DNA from 2 places in the Arcicella sp. GW458-12-2-14-TSB2 genome. Region 1 is predicted to be linked to the other one. Evidence: riboswitches for the same ligand, from Rfam matches in the RefSeq annotation. Region 1 holds a riboswitch; the other holds the start of a gene.

The links. Region 1 has a riboswitch for thiamine pyrophosphate ahead of AC07XN_RS07795 (TonB-dependent receptor). Riboswitches for the same ligand answer to the same signal wherever they lie in the genome.
Region 2: another riboswitch for thiamine pyrophosphate. It lies ahead of thiS (sulfur carrier protein ThiS); the one in region 1 lies ahead of AC07XN_RS07795 (TonB-dependent receptor).

The regions. Positions count from the first base shown of each region.
Region 1 is NZ_JBWKYN010000038.1:22,046-26,266, reverse strand. It holds gene AC07XN_RS07800 (DMT family transporter) at 1-242, shown strand, start outside; gene AC07XN_RS07795 (TonB-dependent receptor) at 337-2,742, opposite strand; TPP riboswitch at 2,920-3,016, opposite strand; gene AC07XN_RS07790 (AAA family ATPase) at 3,617-4,221, opposite strand, start outside.
Region 2 is NZ_JBWKYN010000183.1:2,468-6,688, forward strand. It holds gene AC07XN_RS20255 (AraC family transcriptional regulator) at 15-887, opposite strand; TPP riboswitch at 1,185-1,282, shown strand; gene thiS (sulfur carrier protein ThiS) at 1,531-1,734, shown strand; gene thiC (phosphomethylpyrimidine synthase ThiC) at 1,773-3,629, shown strand; gene AC07XN_RS20270 (thiamine phosphate synthase) at 3,860-4,221, shown strand, end outside.

The DNA.
Region 1 (4,221 bases):
CTCCTTGGTATGTTTGGTTTGCAGGAATTTTAGGGGCGTTTTATATCAGCACTGTTATCGTATTAATGCCACGCTTGGGTGTAGCTTTAACATTTGGTTTGATTGTAGCAGGACAAATGACTGTTTCGTTATTATTAGACCATTTCGGTTGGCTAGATGCACCTGTCAGAGAAATATCATTGGGCAGGGTTATTGGCGCATTTTGTTTGATAATTGGCGTAATCTTAATTCGTAAATTTTAGCGTTGTATTTAGATTTATAGATAAATAAATAGGCTATTTTTTAATACAAATATGTACTAAAAAATAGCCTAGAAATGTGATTTTGACTAAATGCTTAGAATTTCAGACTTACACCAGCCATTACATTAGTACCTGCTTGTGGATAATAGAAGTTTTCAGTGTAAGATACACCTTCAAAAATGTAGCTATACGTATAGCCATTAGATTCATAAAGGGTATTGAATAGATTGTTTACCAAGAAACTAAAGCTAACTTCTCTTAATGTCTTTCCTTTGATGGTATAAATGGCACGAACATCATTGGTGAAGTAGGCATTCAATTTACGGTTTTCATTAGAGGTATTATCCAAATATTGTTTTCCTACATATTTAGACAATAAGCCTAATTCTAAACCCTTCACAGGCGTATATAATATTTGTGAACCTACGATTACATTAGGTGAAAAAGCAATATTCGTTTTACTCAAAGTAGGTAAAAGCGTTTCTGATTCAGTATCGTAATTATAGATTGACTCTGTAAAGTTTTTGATTTTGTTTTCAGAGAAAGTCGCATTGGCATTGATTTTCAACGAGCTATTTAATTGTACGCCTCCTTCTATTTCTATCCCTAAGCGATAGCTTTCTGGTACATTTACACGGATGGCACTACCTACATCATTCAACTTTCCTGTTAATACTAATTGGTTATTGTAGTTCATAAAATAACCGTTAACCGCAAAAGCCGTTTTTCCTGTCTGAGTTTTATAACCCAACTCAAAATCATTCAGTTTTTCTGATTTAGGTGTTTTGCCTACGTTATCCACAAAGTCTGAGCGACTAGGCTCTTTGTTGCCCACACTATAAGAAGCATACGCAGAAGTGCTTGGTGATACTTGGTAACTTAAACCAAACTTAGGATTAAAGAATTGATAATCTACTTTTTGTCCAATGTTCAAAAGGTTGTCATCCGTTCCTTTAATCTCATAATTGATTGTTCTGAGTTGTAAATCGGCAAAAGCATTTAATTTCTCAGTGAACTGATAAAATGCTTTTGCATATACGTTGAAATCTACCTTTTTAGAATTGCCATTATAATAACGGTCGCCAATTTTTGACGTAGAAGCGTATTGAGCCCAGATAATTTCGCCATAATTTCTACCATCGTATTCATTCAAAGCACCGCCAAAATTGGCCGTTAACTTTTTACTTCCTTGATAATCAAAAGAGAACGTAGTACCATAAAAGTCATTATCCAACCATTTACGACGAACTAAATCTGTCTTAGTAATCGTTGTTGCACCCAATACTACATTAGGCAAACCATATTTTGATAATTTATCTTGCTCTTTGAATTGCTCATAATATCCACGTCCATACGTATAGTGGAAATTCAAGTTGAAAGTCCAAGCGTTTGATAAACTATGAGAAGAAAGCAATTGATAATGGTCTTGCTGATAGTTATCCGTTTGGTTAGGATACGTATATAAATTGAAAGTACGATTGGTTGCTAAAGTAGCTTCTGGAACACCTTCCCAAGCTTGATAAGTTTTTTCTTTACCAGAAAACACATTCAAACGGACAAAAGATTTTTTGCCAAAATAAGCACCAGAAAGGTAAAACGATTTTAAGTCAGAAGAAGCACGGTCGATATAGCCATCTGACGTTACTTTTGATAGACGAGCATCAAAGGTGAATTTATCATTTATCAACCCTGAACCCACTAAAAGAGTGTTTTTTAAAGTATTGAATGAGCCATAGGCAGAATTAATTTCAGCATAAGCCTGTTTTCTGAATTCGTTAGTAGAAACATTAATGGAAGCACCAAAAGCACCAGCGCCATTAGTTGAAGTACCTACACCACGTTGAATTTGGATAGAACTAACCGAGCTTGCCAAGTCAGGTGTATTAACCCAAAAAGTACCTTGCGATTCAGCATCATTCAATGGAATGCCATTGATGGTTACATTGATTCTTGTAGCATCAGTCCCTCTAATTCTTACACCAGTATAACCCACACCCGCACCTGCATCGGAGGTAGAAACCAGCGAAGGTGTAAAGTTTAGTAACTGAGGAATATCTTGTCCAAGGTTCTGTTTCTGAATATCTTCTTTAGAAACATCAGTGAAGGCAATAGCAGATTTGGCATTCGCACGGGTAGCACTTACTACCACTTCATCTGCTACAAAAGTAGATTTATGCAAGACGAAATCGAAAGAAGCATCTTTTTGTAAATCAATTACTTGTACATTTTTCTCGTAGCCAACAAAGCTAATTTTTAATGTATAAGTACCTTTTTTTACATTTTTTAGGATAAATAATCCTTGAGCATTGCTTTGTGTACCCCTTACGGCATTTACTAACGTAATATTTGCACCAGCCAAAGGTTTATTGCCATCAGCATCGACAATCTTTCCAGAAATAGTATACTGAGCATACGATTGAGTAGAGAGGAAAAATATTAAAGCAATCAATGTTGAATAGCTTATAATATCATTTTTTTGATTTACCAAAAGGCGAATCATAGCAACGAACTGGTTGAGAACACCTGTTTGAGCAAACAGATTTCTCGGAATAGTCGTTAAGTTTTTCATCTTTGAAAATATTAACAACAGGCAAAGGAGTCAAATCCCGTTAGATTTAACAATGTGAAACCCTATGTAATTGATTGATTTTAAATCTGTTCACGTAATCTAAACGCAAAACCAAATTTACAAAATCCCTTCGACGGAATTACCCGCATCAGGTTCAGTGGGTATAATCTCAGCCCGTTATATTAAGGCACCCCTTTTTGTGATTGTAAAACAAAGGTATAACGAAAATTGATAAATTGTACTTTTAGAGGATATATAATTTTTGATTTTGAGACTTTAGGATTTTGGACTTTAGGATTTTTAGACTTTAAGACTTGAGGACAACGTATTTTTTACCCGCAGATTTTGGAGATTATATTCGCTGATTTACACAGATAATATTTTGTCAGCGCGAATCAGCGGTTTTAAATCTGCTATATCAATGAGTAAAACTTTATCGTGAATTACTTTACCCGCAGATTTACAGAGATTTTTTCCGCTGATTTACGCAGATAATATTTTGTCAGCGCAAATCAGCGGTTTTAAATCTGTTATATCAATGAGTAAAACTTTATCGTGAATTACTTTACCCGCAGATTTACAGAGATTTTTTCCGCTGATTATCGCAGATATTTATTTTGTCAGCGCAAATCAGCGGTTTTAAATCTGCTATATCAGCGGGTAAAACTTTATCGTGAATTACTTTACCCGCAGATTATCGCAGATATTTATTTTGTCAGCGCAAATCAGCGGTTTTAATCTGTTATATCAGCGGGTAAAACTTTATGACAATTCACCACTCAAAACTCTTAACTCATCACTCCAATCATCTTGGTACTTCGATTTTTTGAAGAATTTGAGCAATGATGTCTTCTGGTGTTGAGCCTTCCATCTCTTTTTCTGGAGTAAGAATAATTCTGTGACGAAGTACTGCAGGGGTAAGCTCCTGCACATCTTCTGGCGTTACGAAATCCCTGCCTCTGATAGCTGCCAAGGCTTTTGAAGCATTCAATAACGCCACAGATGCCCTTGGTGAAGCGCCCAAATAAATGAATTTAGAATTACGGGTTTCATGAATAATCTTGGCGATATATTCTAAAATTTTAATGTCAACAATAGATAGTCGTACTTTTTCTCGTAAAGCTGTTAATTGAGCAGGCGTCAAAATGCTATCAATCAACTCAACAGGATTGCTGGATGCTGCACTAGAACGAGTATGATTACCTTGAAGAATTTGTACTTCTTCCTGATAAGATGGATAATTGATGATGATTTTAAAAAGAAAACGGTCTAATTGTGCTTCAGGTAAACGGTAAGTTCCTTCTTGCTCAATAGGGTTTTGTGTCGCCATTACTAGGAACGGAAAAGACATCGGATAAGTAGTGCCCGAGTTCGTAATTTGTCGTTCTTCCATTACCTCAAACAAGGCCG
Region 2 (4,221 bases), on a different contig from region 1:
AACTGAGGTTTTCTTTACACGAATGTTCTAGTCCCAGAATAATTTTCTCTAAACTCTTTGGGTGTACATCCATGTTTTTTCTTGAAAATTCTATTAAAATATGAAAGATTATTATACCCACATTTAAAGGAAATTTCTGCAATCGATTGGCGCGTATCGATAAGCAAGCGTGACGCGTGTCCTAAACGAATATCATTTAAGCTATCAATAAAGGTTTTACCAGTTCTTTTTTTGATGAATCTGCTAAAGCTCACTACAGTCATATTGACAATCTTAGCAATGTCTTCCAATGAAATTTCTTTGTCATAATTGTTCCTCATGTAAACAAAGGCTTTTTCAATTCTACGACTATCATAAGTAGCATTTTCATTAGCAAAAGTCAATGTCGTTAAAGTTTTCATATTTCTGGAAACTGACAAGTCGTGTAGGATAGACATCAATTCCATGACAGAGCAAAAACCATTGGTTTGTGTAAGCCCTATCAGACGAGGTTTAATTGCTTGGATGGTTTCCTGAGAAAAAGAAATGCCTCTTGCCGAACGTTCCAACATAGAACGTATAAAGCTCATTTGATTCCTTTTTAAGAATTTTTCATCAAATAAATCTCGGTGAAATTGAATGGTAATTTCATTGATATTTTCAGCAATAGATTCATGCGAAAACCAGCCATGAGGTACATTAGAACCCACCAAAACTAATTCATAAGTTGAAATTATTTCGATATTATCGCCAACTACTCTTTTTGCACCATCTGCATTTTCGATAAAGTTTAGCTCAAATTCTTCATGGTAATGTAAAGGGAAGTCAAACTTACTTTTTGTTCTGGCAAAAACCATGAAACAGTCATTAGAAGTAAGCGGGGTGATTTCACGATAAATTTTAGACATTTGGATAATATGGGTTGAAAAAATCAATAGCTTTTGCAATTAAAGTATTATAAGCATAGATGGTGGTTATCCTGTAAATTTGCAATTTTTTGCGGAAAATGCAACAGTTTTTGATGAAATGTATAATAATTAAGGGTTTTCCCTTTGTTTTTAGGAAACTATGAGGATAGCTCTAAACCTAGAAAGTGAGATTTGTATTATAAAAATTTCCTTCTTTAAATAAGTCAGGATTTACATAGGTTTGAAAAAAAAACAAAATAAAATTTTACAAATTCAATTTTTATACTTTACATTTGTCTCAAACTTTAGGGGTGCCTTAAATATAACGGGCTGAGATTATACCCTCAAAACCTGAACGGCGTAATTGCTGCGTAGGAAAAAGTAAGGCAGAATTTTCTTTTCAGATTCGGTGTACAGATTTAAGCATCGTTTTCAAAATTTCACTGCTTTTCTTGGTTAGCTTAAAAAACGATAGATTGATTTTTTCATTCTGATTTGTTAATGGGTTATAATTTTTTGTAGTTGATTAGGTGTACAACTAACACTATAAAAGGTTTATTCCCCAAGCTCACTCATACACGCTTTAATTTCTCCTTGGTTTTCGCTAAAGTCCATTTGTTTTTATTTTAAATAAATACATGGAATGACTGTCATTATTAACGACCAAATCTTTGAATTTCCTGAAAACCCTCTTTTAATCGAGGTGCTCAATCAGCAAGGCATTATCGAATTGCGAGGTCTGGCCATTGCCATTAACGAAGAAGTAATTCCTCGTGATAAATGGGGAAGCATCAAGCTTAAAAGTAATGACCAACTGATGCTGATTCGGGCTACTCAAGGCGGTTGAAAATCTGGCGTTCAATATTTCAAAAGCTTATGAAAAACATGAAGAAAACAGAAAAAACTCCTCATGCTGAAACAATCAGCAGAGCCCCCTTTCCAGCTTCCAAAAAAGTTTATGTACAAGGGGAAATTCATGATATTAAAGTAGCAATGCGAGAAATTAGCTTGTCGGATACGATTGTAAATGGCAAAGTAATCTCAGTCAATGCACCCGTAACAGTATATGATACCAGTGGACCATTTACAGACCCAGACATTGATATTGATGTAAGAAAAGGCTTGCCAAGACTAAGACAATCATGGATTTTAGAGCGTGGAGATGTTGAAGAACTTCCTTCAATTACTTCAAACTATGGACTAGAGCGTTTAGCGAATCCTGCCCTTGATGCGCTAAGATTTGAATACCTTAAAAAACCTTTGAGAGCAAAAGCTGGACAGAACGTATCGCAATTGCATTATGCTAAAAAAGGCATTATTACGCCAGAAATGGAATACATTGCCATTCGTGAGAACCAGAAAATACAAGAACTTAGCACGATAGGGCATCAGCACGAAGGACATAGTTTTGGGGCAAATACCCCAAAAGGACTGATTACTCCTGAGTTTGTACGTTCGGAAGTAGCCATGGGTAGAGCGGTGATTCCTAATAATATCAATCACCCAGAAAGCGAGCCGATGATTCTTGGGCGTAATTTCTTAGTGAAAATCAATGCTAATATTGGTAATTCGGCTGTTTCATCAAACATTGAAGAAGAGGTAGAAAAAACCGTTTGGGCTTGTCGCTGGGGTGCTGATACCATCATGGATTTATCTACAGGTAAAAACATTCATGAAACCCGTGAGTGGATTATTCGAAACTCGCCTGTCCCAATTGGAACTGTACCCATTTACCAAGCCCTTGAAAAGGTAGGGGGAAAAGCAGAAGATTTGACTTGGGAAATTTTCAAAGATACCCTCATAGAACAAGCAGAACAGGGTGTTGATTATTTTACGATTCATGCTGGAGTATTGTTGAGGTATGTACCCATGACGGCAAAAAGAGTGACAGGTATCGTATCACGTGGAGGTAGCATTATGGCAAAATGGTGCTTGGCACATCATAAAGAAAACTTTCTTTATACCCATTTTGAAGAGATTTGTGAAATCATGAAGGCTTATGATGTGGCGTTTTCTTTAGGTGACGGTCTTCGTCCAGGAAGTATTGCTGATGCTAACGATGCCGCACAATTTGCAGAATTGGAGACGCTAGGAGAGCTAACTAAAATTGCTTGGAAACACGATGTCCAAACGATTATTGAAGGTCCCGGTCATGTGCCGATGCACTTGATTAAAGAAAATATGGATAAGCAATTGAAAGAATGTCATGAAGCTCCTTTCTACACGCTTGGACCATTAACAACAGATATTGCACCCGCTTACGACCATATTACTTCAGGAATCGGTGCTGCGATGATTGGCTGGTTTGGTTGTGCTATGTTGTGTTATGTAACACCTAAAGAGCATTTAGGACTGCCTAACAAAGAAGATGTAAAAGTAGGGGTGATTACGTACAAGATTGCTGCTCATGCTGCCGACCTTGCCAAAGGGCATTATGGGGCACAAATAAGGGATAATGCTTTGAGCAAAGCTCGTTTTGAATTCCGTTGGGAAGATCAATTCAACCTATCCCTTGACCCAGACACCGCTCGTGAATATCATGATGAAACGTTACCAGCAGAAGGAGCTAAAATTGCCCATTTCTGTTCGATGTGTGGTCCTAACTTCTGTTCGATGAAAATCACCCAAGAAGTACGCGACTATGCTGATAACATGGGGGTTGAAGAACAAGAGGCTTTGGCAAAAGGTATGCAAGAAAGAGCAAAAATCTTTGTTGAACAAGGTTCGGAGGTATATATATAATTAATTGTGAATGAGTGATTTAGTGAATGAGTGAATTGTGATTTTAGGCAATTTGATGAGTGATTTTAATTGATTGGAATTGAAGGCATTATGAATTGGTGATTTTTCAAAGATAAAAAGATTAAATTGAGATGGAATAATTATTTAGTTTAGTAAAATTAAATATTTCTGCTAAATCAAACTTGAAAATCACTAATTCACCATTCACTAAATCACTAACTAAAGTCGACATGCAAAAAGTAATTCTTTCTAACCCTACTGATTTTGACGGTGAAATATCCATCATCGAACAATTGTTGATGGATGAATCATTGATTTTTCACCTCAGAAAACCAGGAAAGTCGCTGAAAGAGTATGAAGATTTTCTAAGACAGATTCAACCGAAATTCTATCGCAAGATTGTATTGCATTCGCATTATGAGTTGATTAATAAATATAATGTAAAAGGAGTGCATTTTACAGAGACATTCAGACAAAGCATAGATGATGTAACCTTGTTCAGCTCAGTAAAAATGTTGCGCAAACATAGACTATCTGTCAGTTGTTCATTGCATACTTTGAATGCTATCGAAAATTTGAGTTTCAAGGCTGA